Regions from separate parts of the Streptomyces syringium genome, predicted to be linked through region 2. Evidence: riboswitches for the same ligand, from Rfam matches in the RefSeq annotation. Region 2 holds a riboswitch; each other region holds the start of a gene.
The links. Region 2 has a riboswitch for cyclic di-AMP ahead of JO379_RS25540 (M23 family metallopeptidase). Riboswitches for the same ligand answer to the same signal wherever they lie in the genome.

Region 1 (3,866 bases), 4.9 Mb from region 2:
GCCGCACCTGCTCGGCCGGATGACGGCCACCATGCGCTTCCTGGTCCAGGGCGTCCTCCCGCTGAGCGGTCTGCTGGCGGGTGCCCTCGGCGCGCTCATCGGCGTCCGGGAGACGCTGTGGATCTTCGCGGCCGGACTGGTGCTCGCCCCGCTGGTGCTGCTGTGCTCGCCGCTGCGCACGATGCGTGACTTCGAGCCGACTTCGCTCTCCTCGGAGCCGGTGGAAGCGGCATAAGAGAGCGTGATCGAGCAAGAGTGCGGTCATTTCAGGTCGGGCGTGCCTGGCTGCCCGCCCGTCACGACAGTGGCCCGAACCCGTCGGTCTCCGACGGGTTCGGGCCACCCGTACGTCCGCCCCGGAAAGCCGCGCGCTACCGCTGCGGTGTGAACCTCACCGGCAGGGCGAGCAGCCCGCGCAGCGCCATGCTGGGCCGCCAGGAAAGCGCGGCGGGGTCGACGTCGAAGGCGAGGTCCGGGCAGCGCTCCAGCAGCGCCTTGAGGGCGATGGCCGCCTCCATCCGGGCGAGCGGGGCGCCGATGCAGTGGTGGACACCGTGACCGAAGGCGAGGTGCCCACGGGCCTCGCGGCGGATGTCGAAGCGGTCGGGGTCGGGGAAGTGCCGGGGATCGCGGGCCGCCGCGGCGAGCACGACGATCACCGGTTCCCTGGCGGGGACGGTGGTGCCGCCGATCTCCACCGGCTCGGCGGTGTAGCGGAAGGCGCACCGCTCCACCGGGCAGCCGTAGCGGAGCATCTCCTCGATCGCGCCGTCGAGCAGGGACCAGTCGGCGCGCAGTGCCGCCAGCTGGTCGGGGTGGCGCAGCAGCTCGTGGACGCCGCTGGAGATGAGGTTGACGGTGGTCTCGTGGCCGGCGACGAGCAGGACGAAGGCCATGCCCAGCAGTTCGTCGGGTGAGAGCCGGTCGCCGTCGTCGTCCGTGGCGGTGGTCAGGGCACTGAGGAGATCGTCGCCGGGCGACTGCCGCTTGGCCTCGATGAGCGAGACGAAGTACGCGGTCATCGCCTGGGCCGCGGCACCGGCGGCTTCCGGGCTGCTGGGGAGGACGACCTCGTTGGACCACTCACGGAACGCCGCGCGGTCGCCGACGGGCACCCCGAGCAGCTCACAGATGACCGTCAGCGGCAGTGGCAGCGCGAAGGACTCCACGAGGTCGGCGCGGCCGAGCGGCAGCATCGCGTCCAGGAGTTCGCCGGTCCACCGCGAGATGCGCGGGCGCAGCTCCTCGATGCGGCGCGGGGTGAACTCCTTGGCGACGAACTTGCGCAGGCGCGTGTGGTGCGGCGGGTCGACCTGGAGCATGTTCAGCCCGATCGCGTAGCCGCCGTCGTCCTCCCAGTCCGGCGAGTAGCGGATGTCGTTGCGCAGCCGGGGGTCCGTCAGGGCGGCCCGGGCCTCGTCGTTGCCGACGATCAGCCAGGACTCGCGCCCGTCGGGGGTCCGCACCCGATGGACGGGCCCCCGCTCCCGCAGGCTCGCGTAGAGCGGATGCGGGTCCTTGGCGAAGTCCGTGCCGGCGGGCGTGAGGTCCTCGAGCGTTGGCGTGGACACAAGCGTTCCCTTCGTCGTCTCCGGGGCATGACCGGAGCCCAAGTGGGGATGGGCCCCCAGTTGACGGACCGACCGTAGCACTAAGTGGGGAGCCGTCCACACTTTGGGTCGCGCGAAGGATCCGCCGTCGTCGCCGTCGAACGCGAGGGGTTGCGGTCGCTCATCACCCGTCAGTCCGCCCTGGTCGCGGATAATGCGGAGGCTGCCATTCAGTCGTCGGGCGGGGTGGCCGGCGGAACCGCCGGGTGTGCACCCCGGGCCGTTCTTCCGGTGCTCGACGGGATTCGGCCGCGACCGCCGGTAACTCCCTTGATATCCAGCCGCTTTCAGGCTCCGCCCGACACTGATTTCCGCTGTGCGGGGGCTGTTGACGGAGGTTCGGGCGGGGCGAAATCAGCCGCCGGTTCCTCGAGTCGACGCGAAGTGAACAAGTTCACAGAAGGCCGTTTGGGCTCTGATTTTGAGCGGTCGATGATGCAGGATCTCTGCTCGAACACAAGAACCCGTCACAGAGGCGGGCGACCCGGGCGGACGCCGAGTCCTGCCGCCGTCCGGGTGCAGATTCAGATCAAGGATCGGCAGGAGCGGGAGACCCAAGCACGACGAACCACGATGGCAGTGGTTCTTGGGGTGAAGCCACGTATGTGGCCGGGCAACTTTGTCAGCCCGAACCCGACAGGTCACCTTTCGTAGGCGGATGACGAAGGGCTTTGGCATGTCTGCGTTCCCTGGCATACCCGCACTGCTTTCCCGGGCCGGAACCGCATCGGTTCTGACCGCAGCCACCGTCACCGCGTCGATGCTGATCCCGACACTGGCAACCGACGCACAGGCGGCGACTCCGGGAACGAAGGCGCTGCAGATCGCGGCCTCCAAGAAGGGGTCGCCGTATCAGTACGGCGCCACCGGTCCGAACCGTTTCGACTGCTCGGGCCTGACGCTGTACGCCTTCAAGAAGGCGGGTAAGGCGCTGCCGCGCACCGCGGCTTCGCAGTACAACAAGACCAGGCACCTTTCGGCCGGCTCACGACAGCCGGGCGACCTGGTGTTCTTCCACTCGGGCAGCAACGTCTACCACGTGGGGATCTACGCCGGGAAGAATCAGATCTGGCACTCTCCGAAGCCGGGCAAGTCCGTGCGGCTGGAGAAGATCTGGACGAACAGTGTCTGGTACGGCCGCGTCAAGTAGCCCTTGAGGCTGTTCAAAAGCCCGCCCGGACGCTCTTGTGGGGGCAATGTCCGGGCGGGCTGACGGCTGCGGAGGCACCGCTGCGCGCAGCACGCTACCAGCCGAATCCGAAACGCCCGGGCGCCGTCACCCCATTGGCCGCCCCGGAAGTGCGCCGCGCGTGCGTGCGCAATGGCCCGCCCTGTCTCCCGGGCGGTCGGTGGCCCTTTGACGGTTGCCTTTCGATGGTGTCGCCCATGGTCCGGCTGGCTCAAATGAGTGAATGTCCGGAACTTCTTAAATCGACCGGAGTTACTCAGGTCGCTTCCTTGTGAGGGGCGCTAATCGATCGAAAGGCATGGACGTGCTCAAGAAGGTACTCGCCACGACCGCGATGACGGTTTCCGCGGTCGGCGCCATCACCGCTCCCGCGATGGCGATCGGCAACGACAACGGTGACGTCGCCAATGGCAACGCCGCGAAGACCGGTTACGGCAACACCAAGACCGGCGGCAAGCAGAGCCCGCAGATGAGCCTGATCCAGGGCACGCTCAACAAGCCGTGCCTGGGTATCGGCAAGATCGGTGTCCAGTCCCTCATCGCGCTGCTCAACATCGGTGTCCAGGACATCCCGATCCTCACCTCGCAGCAGCAGCAGCAGTGCACCGACAACTCCACGATCAGCGACGGGGACGACCAGCTGTCGCACATCCTGGACGAGATCCCGATCCTCACGGGCAACGGTTCCGGGAACAGCGCGCACGACGGGCACTGACGGCCCAGAGCCTTGGCGTTCATCCCCCTGTTCCGGATATGCGGGATCCGGAACAGGGGGATTCCCGTGCGCCGACGCAATTGATCACCTCAGTTCACTTCTTGTTGATGTACTGTCAACTCTGCGCTTTTATGGTCCGGGAGACCAGGCCTCGCCGCCGGTCGGTGACGAGGCACCCCCCAAGTCCCCTGGAGTGACCGTGGAACGTCGCACCTTCCTGCGCGCGGCCGTCGTCGGCACCTCGGCCGCCGCCCTCGGCGGCTCACTGTGGAGCGCCGCCTACGCGAGCCCGGCCCAGCCGGGCGCCGGACCCTACGGACCGCTCGGCGCCGCCGACGGCAATGGTCTCCGG
Region 2 (3,866 bases):
GGAGGTCGCCGCGGCCCGGCTGCGCCCCGACAACCGCGCCGTGCTGGTGTACGAGCCGACCGCCCCCGAGGCCGACGAGAACGCAGGAAACGCAACGGAAAGCGAGACGGCCCAGTGAGCGACGCCGCACCCGCGAGCAGCACGCGGACCGCAGGCCCTTCGATGGACTTCCACCCCCGGCCGCAGCCCGGCGAGGCCACCCCGTGGGCCTTCCCGGCCCCCGAGCGCGGTGAGCTGCCCAACGGCCTCACCGTGCTGCGCTGCCACCGCCCCGGCCAGCAGGTCGTCGCCGTCGAGATCAACCTCGCGGCGCCCCTGGACGCCGAGCCGCAGGGGCTCGACGGCGTCGCCACGATCATGGCGCGCGCCCTGTCCGAGGGCACCGACCGGCACACCGCCGAGGAGTTCACGGCCGAGCTGGAGCGCTGCGGGGCCACCCTCGACGCGCACGCCGACCACCCCGGCGTCCGGGTCTCGCTGGAGGTCCCCGCTTCCCGGCTGCCCAAGGCGCTCGGTCTGCTCGCCGACGCCCTGCGCGCCCCCGCGTTCCCCGACGGCGAGGTCGAGCGCCTCGTCCGCAACCGGCTGGACGAGATCCCGCACGAGCTGGCCAACCCCGCCCGCCGGGCCGCCGTGGCGCTCTCCAAGGAGCTCTTCCCCGCCGAGTCGCGGATGTCCCGCCCCCGCCAGGGCACCGAGGAGACCGTCGAGCGCATCGACGCCGCCGCCGTCCGCGCCTTCTACGAGGCGCACGTCCGCCCCGCCACGGCGACCGCCGTGGTCGTCGGCGACTTCACCGGTGTCGACCTCGACAAGGCGCTGGCCGAGTCCCTCGGCGCGTGGACCGGCTCCGCAGCCGAGCCCCGGCCCGTACCGCCGATCACCGCGGACGACTCCGGCCGCGTCGTGATCGTCGACCGCCCCGGCGCGGTGCAGACCCAGCTCCTCATCGGCCGGATCGGCGGCGACCGGCACGACCGCGTCTGGCCCGCCCAGGTGCTCGGCACGTACTGCCTCGGCGGCACCCTCACCTCCCGCCTGGACCGCGTCCTGCGCGAGGAGAAGGGCTACACCTACGGTGTGCGCTCCTTCGGCCAGGTGCTCCGCTCGGCGCCCGACGGCACCGGCGCCGCGATGCTCGCCATCAGCGGCTCCGTCGACACCGCGTCCACCGGACCGGCGCTGGCCGACCTGTGGACCGTGCTGCGCACCCTGGCCGCCGAGGGGCTGACCGACGCCGAGCGCGACGTCGCCGTGCAGAACCTCGTGGGCGTCGCCCCGCTCAAGTACGAGACGGCCGCCGCCGTCGCGGGCACGCTCGCCGACCAGGTCGAGCAGCACCTCCCGGACGACTTCCAGGCGCACCTGTACGAGCGCCTCGCGGAGACGGGCACCGTGGAGGCCACCGCGGCCGTCGTGAGCGCGTTCCCGGCCGACCGCCTCGTGACGGTCCTCGTCGGTGACGCCGCGGAGATCCTGGAGCCCGTCAAGGCACTGGGCATCGGAGCGGTGACGGTCGTCCAGGGCTGACGGCACGTCGGAGCGGTGACCGGTCGCGGCCGGGTGCGGTCGGCAGCGCCCGCACGGGACGGCCAACTGGTCAGCAGATAAGCGCATAAGGGAGGCACGCGGGGCCAACGGGGCTCGCGTGCCTCCCTTATGTCCGTTTTGAAGGAGAGGTTGCACGTCTGGAGTGTGGCGTACGACACAAAACCTCGGTTCTGTTTGTCGATCGAAACGCACCCCGATTAGCGTCAGTCCGGCTGACCGTCAGATGTGAGTCGCATCCGCGGCACCGGTCAGTCATCGCCGAGTCCCCAATGGCGCGAGCCAGGGGAGCCGGGGACCCACAGTCCCTGGGGTGAATCGGGTCCCTTCCCGGAGGGAGCCGTAGGAGACCTTCCTGCTCCGAACCCGTCAGCTAACCCGGTAGGCGAGAAGGAAGGAAAGGAATGGCCACACCCATGGCGTTCATAGGTGCCACTGGCAAGCATCGTCGTCCGAGCCGCGCCGTCCGCGTGAGCGCGAACGTGGCGGGCATCGCCACGCTCACCGCCACCGGTGTGGTCGCCGGCTTCGCCGCTCCGGCGATCGCCGCCACCGACGACGCCCCGCGCGTCCAGGACACCGGCCTCACCCAGGCCGTCGTCATGGGTGACGAGACCGCCGACCGGATCGACGCCCAGGCCGACACCCAGCAGAGCGCCGCCTACGAGGCCGAGGCGCGGCTGAAGGCGGAGGCCGACGCGAAGCAGAAGGCCGCGGACGCCAAGCAGCGCGCGGACGAGGCCAAGCGCAAGGCCGAGGCCGAGCGCGCCGAGAAGGAGCGCGCCGCCCGCGACGAGGAGCGCAAGCGTCTCAACGCCTACGTCTCCCCGATCGACGGCAGTTACGTCTCCACCTCCTACAAGGCCTCCAGCGGCCTGTGGTCCTCCGGCAGCCACACCGGCGTCGACTTCCACGCCGCCGAGGGCTCGACGGTGCAGTCCGTGGGCGCCGGCACCGTCGTCGAGGCGGGCTGGGGCGGCGCGTACGGCAACAACGTCGTCATCAAGCACAACGACGGCACCTACACGCAGTACGGCCACCTCTCCTCGATCAGCGTCAGCGCCGGCCAGACGGTCACCGCGGGGCAGCAGATCGGCATCTCCGGCTCCACGGGCAACGTCACCGGCCCGCACCTGCACTTCGAGGCCCGTACGGGTGCCGACTACGGCTCCGACATCGACCCCGTCGCCTACCTGCGCGCGCACGGCGTCAGCGTCTGACCGTCGCCTCCGGGGCGCAAGTCCCGCACTCATCTTTCGCGAAGGCCCCGGCTCCGGCCGGGGCCTTCGCGTTGGCCGGACGCGTCGACCAGGCGTATCCACCGGCCCGTTGGCCAAAAAATAGCCATGGATTCCGGTCTCCCATCGGAAATCCCCGGCTATTGCCATAGAGTCGCCGAACAGACGTCAATCGGCCGCGTTTCGCGGGGATTAAGGCGGAGGTTCACCGATGTGGGGCCCCACGTGACCGGCAATGGCGACGCAGTGCGAGAAGGCGGCCGCATTTCCGCGCACGCCGTGTGCGCGGCGATCCGCGACGACATCGTCTCCGGGGCCCACCCGCCCGGCAGCCGGCTCATCGAGGAGTTACTGGCCCGTCGTTACGGCGTCTCCCGGGTGCCGGTGCGCGAAGCCCTGCGCACCCTCGCCTCCGAAGGGTTCGTGACCACCCGCCGGCACGCCGGGGCGTGCGTCGCCGAACCCAGTGAGCGGGAAGCCGCCGATCTCCTCGACGTCCGGGCCCTGCTGGAGCCGCTCGGTGCCGCACGCGCCGCGCAGCGCCGCACGGAGGCCCATCTGAAGGTGCTGCGCGGACTGGTCAGGCTCGGGCAGGAGCGCGCCCGGGGCGGCCGTACGGCGGAACTGCGCCCGCTGGGCGACTGGTTCGACGAGACCCTCGCCCAGGCCTCCGGCAGCCCCAGCCTCGCCGCTCTGCTGACCCAGCTACGACTGAAGATCGCCTGGGTCTACGCACCGGAGACCCCGCTGCGGCCCGTCGAGGTCTGGGACGCCCACGGGGCCCTCGTCGACGCCGTCGCCCGGGGCGACGCGGAGCGGGCCCGGGCGCTGGCCGAGGCACGGGCCGGCCGGCCGCCGGGTGAATACCGACTGCGCCGGGCGGTGCGTGTGGGGCGGGCCGGGCGAGTGAGAAATCCGAAACAATCCGTAAACACGGTGAGCGCTCGCTCTTAACAAGAATCCGCTATTCAAGGCGCCGCCGAGGGCGCGGGGCCGGTATTTCCGGGTGCGGCTTCAGGCCTCATATGCCCGCGCAAAACAAACGGGTCCGTGCAAACGAAAAGCGGGGCCGCGACGGCC
Region 3 (3,866 bases), 4.5 Mb from region 2:
CGACCTGCTCCGGGGGCGGGTCGTTCAGCGCCGCGCGGGTCACCGCGCGCGCGTACTCCGGCGTCTGCAACAGCCCCGGCACCACCGTGGTCTCCAAAGTGCGCAGGTGGGAGGCCTCGGACTCCAGGCTGATGAAATCGAGATAGGCGGGCGGCAGCCGGTCGCGGTAGGCGTACCACCAACCCCGCCGAGCCCCCGCGCCCTCACCCGGATCCGCCGACCCCGCGCCGCACAGCGCCCCCAGCAGCGCACGCAGTTCCGGGTCGGTCACCTGGTAGGCATCCAGCAACAGGGCGACGTCCGAGGGCTTCACGCCACTGCAGCCCGTCTCGATCCGGCTCACCTTCGACTGGTGCCAGCCCACCGCGCACGCCGCCTCCCGGCTGGTCAGCGCGGCCAGTTCACGCTGGCGGCGCAGCTCCGCGCCGAGCTTGCGTCGACGCACCGCGGGTCCGTAGCGCATGGGTATTCCCTTTCGGCCAAGGTGAACACGTCCACATCCATACGTCAGTGTCAATAGACGAGTGCGCCACCCAAATGTGGTCGCTCCCGGCAGAGTTCACCGCTTCGAGCGACAGATATATGCATTTTCCGGTGGATCGCTCACTCTCGGACGCCGACGGTGGCACTCTGTGACGAAGAGCCGTCCGAGACCGCTCCCGACGTCACCGCGTCAGTGCCCTGCGTCACGCGTCGGAGCCCGGCCTCGGTAGGAAAGGGACAGCGCCATGGCGGATCACCAGGAAGCAACCGTAACCCTGCCGAGCGCCCCCGCCTCGGTGTCCGACGCGCGCCGCTATGTCGCGCGTGTACTGGCGGAATGGGGGCTGGCGGACGGCACCGAGGACGCCGACACGGTTCGGCTGATCGTCTCCGAACTCGCCACCAACGCCGTGCAGCACACCCGCGGCCAGTCGCCCACCTTCACCGTGGACGTCCGGCTCGACCGGGAGGAGCAGCTGCGCATCGGCGTCACGGACAGTCACCCCCGCTATCCGAGAAGGCTGCCCGCCGCCGTCCAGCAGGACAACGGCCGCGGCATGGTCATCATCCGCTGTCTGACCGCCGAGCGCGGCGGCAGACTGTCGGTCACCCCGACGGCCGACGGCGGCAAGACGGTCTGGATCTGTCTGCCCTGGACGGTGCCCGTACCCTGACCGCCCCGCGCGGCTGTGGGCCGGGCGGTGGGCCCCGTGGCCTCGAGAAGGCCGAGGGGTCCACCACCCGGCCCAGGGGCTCGCACGGTGATCGCACGGTGCTCGCGGACAAGGCGGGTCGAGCGGCTCGGGCAGGTCACCGGCGGGCAGGCGCGCCCTTACCCGTTCCGGATCGCTGCCGGTGAAGGCGACCGTGTGCCCGGTCGGGGCCGGCGGCCCCCGTCGCGAACGAGGGGCCGCGGCACCACAGTCGTGTCCGCCGTCGGCGGGTGGGAACACACCCTTTGCCGTGTCGGCGCACAGGGAGGCGAGGACGGTGGCGGGGGCGGCCGTCGCGGCACGCCACCGTCGGCGCTTTCAGTTCACGCGGCCGTAGCTGACGCTTCTGGTCCAGATCCGCTCGTGGCGGACGACCGCGCCGGTCTTGGGAGCATGCAGGATCCTGCCGTTCCCGACGTAGATGCCCACGTGATAGACGCCGCCGGCGGAGTGGAAGAACACCAGGTCCCCGCGTTGGCGGGCGGAGCCGGGCACATGGCGGGCGCGGTTGTACTGGGCGGCGGCGGTACGGGGCAGCTTTTTGCCGACCCGCTTGTACGAGTACTGCGTCAGCCCCGAGCAGTCGAAGCTGTACGGTCCCGTCGCGCCCCACTGGTAGGGAGCGCCCTGCTTCGATTCCGCTATCCGCAGGGCGAGGGTGGAGACGTTCGCGGCCTCGGCGTCGGGCGAACCGCCGGGCACCAGCACCGAGGCGCCGACGGCTGCGAGGGTGAGGGCCGAGGCGGCCTTGGCCCTGGAGAACTTCGTTGGTCGTTTGTGCGCGGCCATACGCAACCCTTCGTCTGCCGCCTATGAAGGATGACCTGTCGGGTTCGGGCAGGCGAAGATGCCCGGCCGCCGAGGCGGCTTCACCCCAAGGGACGGCCAGTGGTGCCGGTCGTCCCGCCGTACTCGGGTCCTCCACTCCTGCCGATGCACTCGTGTCGACCAGTCATCCGGGCGGCGGCAGGATTCGGCGTCCGCCCGGACCGCCCCGCCGCGGTGGCGGGGTCTTGTCGTCGCCTGGATCTTGGCGCAGCCGCGGCACGGATTCCGAGAGGATCCGGTGATATGTGAGCCTGGTCACCTCTGGCGTGTTCGGGTGGACACCGGACGGTTTGACGCCCACCGCTCAACCCTGTTGAGCCGTTCACCTGCGGCGAGTTGATCTCCGTGATCGCCTCGTGCGCGCGCGGCTCGGATCGATCACTGCGCGATGTCTACGCAGGGTCCGCTGTCTGCGGGAGATCGCGTTGAGGTGTCGCCCGGCCGGTCGTTCCGGCGCGCGTCCGGGCTCATCAGCCCGGCGTGTTCGGCGGCATGGTGACCCGTGCGGCCCGCCGCTCCCCGTCCAGGACCAGCATCGCCCGCGCGAGTGTTCCGGTGTGCACCTCGCGTTCGCCTCGCTCGTGCATGAGCGTCAACGCCTCGCGCAGCCCCGTCGCCGCGACCACCAGAGCCTGCGCCGCCCGTAGTCCGGCGTACGTGTCATGCGCGCGGGCCGGGTTGATCCGGCCCAGAAGATCCAGTACTTCCAGATACCGGTCCACCAATTCGCCCTCGGCGCGGGTCAGGGCGGGCAGGGGTGGCAGTTGGGGCGGCCACATCGCGGCTCACCTCGCGCCGAGCGGCACGCCCGGGCCCTTGCGGCTGGAGGTGAGCCGGTCGACGAGCCCGTACGCCACCGCGGCCGCGGCGTCGAAGACGGTGTCCCGCTCGATGTCCCGGTCGACCCGCTCCACGCTCTGCCCCGTGTGCCGCACCAGCATCTCCGTCAGCGTGTCCCGCATGCGCGACATCTCCCCCGCCTGGATCTCCAGATCGGAGGGCTGGCCCTGGACCGGTTCGCTGAGGGACGGCTGATGAATGAGGACGCGCGCGTTCGGCAGCGCCAGTCGCTTGCCCGGGGTGCCGGCGGTGAGCAGCACGGCGGCGGACGAGGCGGCCTGGCCCAGGCAGATCGTCTCCACGTCGCAGCCGATGTAGCGCATCGTGTCGTAGATGGCGCACATGGCGGGGAAGGAGCCGCCGGGGGAGTTGATGTAGAGCGAGATGTCCCGCTCGGGCGCCGCGTGTTCGAGGTACATGAGCTGTGCGATCACATCGCCGGCGCAGGTGTCGTCGATCTGCGTGCCCAGAAAGACGATGCGCTCGGACAGCAGCTTGGAGTACGGGTCCATCGTGCGGGCGCCGGTGCTCGTGCGCTCCGTGAACTCGGGCAGGACATAGCGGGCCGTGGGTCGGTGCATGGTGGCACTCCTCGTCCGTAAAAAATGTACAGGACGTACAGATCGTTCGGATGAGCATGGCTCAGCGCGGCTCGGCGCGGCAACGGATCGGACGTGGTTTCGCTCTGGGCGTGAGCGCGGCGGTGCCGGGGTGGTGGGCCCCGGCCCGTCGTTGACTCAACCCTTGTGCGCGGGCATCGGGGCAAGGAAGGATGATCCGCCATGCCCACCAAGTCTCTGCAGATTCCCACCGCGGACGGCCAGGCCGACGCTTTCGCCGCTTTTCCCGACGGTGGCGGGCGGCACCCGGGGGTGCTGCTGTACCCGGACGCCTTCGGCGTGCGGCCCGTGCTGGAGGAGATGGCCCGCGAGCTGGCCGGGCACGGGTACTACGTGCTCGTCCCCAACCTCTACTACCGGCACGGCCCGGCGCCGGTGATCG
Region 4 (3,866 bases), 2.1 Mb from region 2:
GGCTCGGGCAACAGCGGCAGCCGCCCGTTCCGCGGCTTCGGCAACGGCACGGAGGGCTCCCGCCGCTCCGGCACCCGCCCGGGCAACGCGGTCGGCCGCGGCCGTCGCAGCGGCGGCGGTGGCGGCGGCACAGGCGGCGGCGGCCGTCGTCCGTCCGCGGCGTGACGCGTACGGAGTGACCTGACGGTCTTCAACGCCGGACGGGCTGGTTGTGGCTGAGCTCAGCCACAACCAGCCCGTCCGGCGTTTGAGGACGCGCCCGCAGGGCGCTCACCGCCGCAGGCGGCAGACGGCCCGCAGCCGAAATCCGCCGGACAGATCTCAGGGCTCACCCACCAACGGCGCAGTACCAGTCGCCCGCGCGAGCGTCACGCGCGAGGCTGAGGGGATACGCGCGGGACGGCCGGTCAGGAGAGAACACGGTGGGGAAGCGAGGCGAGCCCGGGTCGGCTTCGACACGCGACCCGGCACGTGAACCCGTACGCGGCCGGGCAGACGATCCGGCCCGTGATCCGGCCCGCGATCCGGCATCGAACCCCCCGTGGAACCCGCCACCGCGGAACGGCGGGGAGTCCCACTGGACCGCCATCCGCCGCGCGGCGAAATGGCTCCCGGCCCTGCTGATCGTCGGCGGCGCCGCCTTCGACTACTTCACCCCTCCCCGCTTCACCTACGCCCCCTTCTTCTGCTCCGCCCCCCTCGTCGCGGCGGCCCTGCTGTCCCTGCGCGCCACCGCGACGACCGCCGTGGCGGCCGTGGGCGCGGCCATCACCCTCGCGGTCTACCACCGCGTACAGGACACGGCCGAGTCCACGACCGAGGTCGTCACCGTCACGGCCGTCTCCCTCCTCGCCCTCGGCCTGAACCGCATCGTGCGCCACGGCGACCAGCAGCTCGCCTCCGCGCGCGGCATCGCCGAGGCCGCCCAGCGCGCGGTCCTGCCGACGCCGCCCGCCCGCATCGCCGGGATGCGCGTCGCCGCGCGCTATGTGGCGGCCCAGGCCGACGCCCGGATCGGCGGCGACCTCTACGCCGTCCAGGACACCCCGCACGGCGTGCGCGTCATCGTCGGTGACGTACGCGGCAAGGGCCTGGGCGCGGTGGAGGCCGTCGCGGTGGTGATCGGAGCCTTCCGGGAGGCCGCCGAGCAGGAACGCACGCTCGAAGCGCTCGCGGCACGGCTGGAGCACGCGTTGCGGCGGGAGGGCAGACGGCGCGCCAACCTGGACCAGTCCGAGGGCTTCACCACCGCCGTCCTGGCGGAGGTGCCGCCCGGGGCGAACACGCTGCGCCTGGTGAACCGCGGCCACCCGCCCCCGCTGCTGCTGCACATCGACGGGCGGGTGGACGAGACGTACCCGGAGGTGCCGGCGCTGCCGCTCGGCATGGGGGACCTGGGCGGGTGGCCGGACCGGGCGGAGGAGCGGGAGTTCCCGGCGGGTTCGACGCTGCTGCTGTTCACCGACGGGGTGACCGAGGCGCGGGACGCGGACGGCGTCTTCTACGTCCCGCAGGAGCGGCTGCGCGGCAGACAGTTCCGGAGCCCCGACGCGCTCCTCGACCTGCTCGCCGCGGACGTGGCCCGCCACTCGGGCGGTCACACGGCCGACGACATGGCCCTTCTGGCGATCCGGCGCGGTGACGGCTTCCACCATCCCGTGGCCGCCGCGCGCGGCACCCTCACCGCGACCGTGACGTCCACGCGGACGCATACTTCCCCGCACGGATCTGCTGCCGTTTCTCCCCCCGCTTCCCCCGCTGCTTCTCCCGACGACGGTAAATGATCTTGAATCGGCACGTGCCGCGGATGTCGGCTGACGAGGGATCAACTCCGTGGTGTTCCGGTAGCGCGCAGTAACTCGCCTGCCGGGAAACCCGCGTGTCCTGTGAAGTAGGCCCCGAAAGCCGGTGGGTTCGGGCGTTCGGCTTGGAATCCGCCAGCCATGTCTATTAACGTTCGATAACGCAGCGCGGTCGTCACAGCCGCCGCAAGAGGCGGCACCGTGCGCCTTCGCCGAATCCCGCGGGCACAGCACCATCTGCACCACCAGCGACAACCGGGAACCGGGGAACCACCAAACTTGGGGTGAATCGGGCCGTACTCCGGCCCGTAGGAGACCTTCCTGCTCCGAACCCGTCAGCTAACCCGGTAGGCGAGAAGGAAGGAAAGGAGTCGCCCTCGTGGCGTCCAACAAGCCTGCCCCCGGCGATGGTTCCTACGAGTCGTACGGGCCCTACGGGTCGTACGAGCAGCCGGAGCCGACCGAGCTGTACGGAGCCGGGGCCTACGCGCCGGAGCCTTCGATCGTGCCCGCGTACATGACTCCTCTGACGCCCGAGCCCGTCGTCGCCGCCCCGTCCACCGTGACCCCCGTGGCCGCCGCCGAGCCGGCCGGGGAGCCCGGGGAGGTGTGGAACCCCACCGCGGAGTCCGTCGCCCCGGTCCGCGGCAGACACCGCGTCGTCAAGCAGCGCGGCGGCACGATGGCCCGCAGTGGCGCGGTCCTCGGTGTCGGCGTGATCGCGGCGGTCGGCGCGGGCGGCATGGCGACCGCCCAGGACCGCCCGGCGACGCCGATATCCGTGCCCGACGTGGCGCAGAACATCCCCGGCTTCGGTGCGCTGCTGGCGGATGACGACGACAAGAAGAAGGACTCCGCTTCCGGCTCCGCCGCGGCGCAGGCTCCCGGTGCCGATCAGCCGCTGACCCAGGCGGGACTGTCCGCCGAGGAGGCGGCCCGGGGCACGTCCGACGCCGGCGAGGCGCTGCGCGCCCGCATCCTCCAGCAGGCCGAGCACCAGCAGAACCTCGGTGACGAGGAGGCCCGCGAGGCCGAGGCGAAGAAGGCCGCCGAGGCCCACCGGAAGGCGGCGGCCGAGAAGGCGGAGCAGGCTGCCGCCGAGAAGGAGAAGGCGGAAGCCGAGGCGGCGGCCGAGAAGAAGAAGGCGGAAGCGGAAAAGGCGGCCGAGAAGGCCGCCGAGAAGTCTTCGAACGAATCTTCCGACGAAAATGCGAGCGAATCCGGGAGTGGCGGGTCGGAGCCCTCGGGCGGGGGCGGCGGCCACAGCTCGGGCTCGTACTCCCTCCCCGTCGGCTCATACACGCTGACCGCGGGCTTCGGCCAGGCCGGCGACATGTGGTCCGCGAACCACACCGGCGCGGACTTCGCCGCCCCGACCGGTACCCCGGTCAAGGCGGTCGGCGGCGGCACGATCACCAGTGCGGGGTGGGCGGGCGCGTACGGCTACCGCGTCGTGCTGACGCTGAACGACGGCACCCAGATCTGGTACTGCCACCTCTCCTCGATGGTGGTCACCTCCGGCCAGGTCTCGGCGGGCGACGTGATCGGCCGGGTCGGTGCGACCGGCAACGTCACGGGCCCCCACCTGCACCTGGAGACCCGGCCGGGCGGCGGCTCGCCGGTCGACCCGCTGTCGTGGCTGCGCGGCCGAGGCCTGGAGCCGTAACGAGGCCTGCAGCCGTAAGGGGCGTGGGGCTGCTTGTCGGGGGCGCGGGGCAGTTTCGTAAGGGGTACGGGCGGGAAACGGCTCCTACGAACGTAGAGGCCCTACGCCCACTGCCCGTCCCGCACGACGTCGATAATCGGTCCCGATAACCACACCTTTGCCACGAATGCTTCAGGTTCAGGTGGGAACTCGGGGTGTGTGACGGATGCGACGATCACCACCTCAGTGCCTGCCCGCCTCGACCGGCTGCCCTGGTCCCGGTGGCACTGGACGGTGGTGATCGGCCTCGGCACCGTCTGGATCCTGGACGGGCTGGAGGTCACGGTCGTCGGCAATATCGCCGGGCGTCTGTCCGAGAAGGACAGCGGCCTGTCCATCACCTCGGGGCAGGTCACGGG

Region 1: linked by a shared signal. The riboswitch ahead of JO379_RS03945 (C40 family peptidase) and the one ahead of JO379_RS25540 (M23 family metallopeptidase) in region 2 are both predicted to bind cyclic di-AMP.
Region 3: linked by a shared signal. The riboswitch ahead of JO379_RS05290 (C40 family peptidase) and the one ahead of JO379_RS25540 (M23 family metallopeptidase) in region 2 are both predicted to bind cyclic di-AMP.
Region 4: linked by a shared signal. The riboswitch ahead of JO379_RS16075 (M23 family metallopeptidase) and the one ahead of JO379_RS25540 (M23 family metallopeptidase) in region 2 are both predicted to bind cyclic di-AMP.

Annotation. Positions count from the first base shown of each region.
Region 1 is NZ_JAGIOH010000001.1:855,772-859,637, reverse strand. Features, by position in the region: gene JO379_RS03955 (MFS transporter) at 1-235, shown strand, start outside; gene JO379_RS03950 (cytochrome P450 family protein) at 372-1,571, opposite strand; cyclic di-AMP (ydaO/yuaA leader) riboswitch at 2,118-2,282, shown strand; gene JO379_RS03945 (C40 family peptidase) at 2,287-2,760, shown strand; gene JO379_RS03940 (rodlin) at 3,104-3,514, shown strand; gene JO379_RS03935 (alkaline phosphatase PhoX) at 3,714-3,866, shown strand, end outside.
Region 2 is NZ_JAGIOH010000001.1:5,721,359-5,725,224, forward strand. Features, by position in the region: gene JO379_RS25530 (M16 family metallopeptidase) at 1-118, shown strand, start outside; gene JO379_RS25535 (M16 family metallopeptidase) at 163-1,530, shown strand; cyclic di-AMP (ydaO/yuaA leader) riboswitch at 1,798-1,951, shown strand; gene JO379_RS25540 (M23 family metallopeptidase) at 1,965-2,768, shown strand; gene JO379_RS25545 (GntR family transcriptional regulator) at 3,012-3,740, shown strand.
Region 3 is NZ_JAGIOH010000001.1:1,205,142-1,209,007, reverse strand. Features, by position in the region: gene JO379_RS05300 (helix-turn-helix domain-containing protein) at 1-463, opposite strand, end outside; gene JO379_RS05295 (ATP-binding protein) at 729-1,157, shown strand; gene JO379_RS05290 (C40 family peptidase) at 1,515-1,985, opposite strand; cyclic di-AMP (ydaO/yuaA leader) riboswitch at 1,990-2,175, opposite strand; gene JO379_RS05285 (hypothetical protein) at 2,495-2,803, opposite strand; gene JO379_RS05280 (ATP-dependent Clp protease proteolytic subunit) at 2,810-3,445, opposite strand; gene JO379_RS05275 (dienelactone hydrolase family protein) at 3,647-3,866, shown strand, end outside.
Region 4 is NZ_JAGIOH010000001.1:3,651,280-3,655,145, reverse strand. Features, by position in the region: gene JO379_RS16085 (DEAD/DEAH box helicase) at 1-165, shown strand, start outside; gene JO379_RS16080 (PP2C family protein-serine/threonine phosphatase) at 423-1,784, shown strand; cyclic di-AMP (ydaO/yuaA leader) riboswitch at 2,005-2,170, shown strand; gene JO379_RS16075 (M23 family metallopeptidase) at 2,182-3,468, shown strand; gene JO379_RS16070 (MFS transporter) at 3,667-3,866, shown strand, end outside.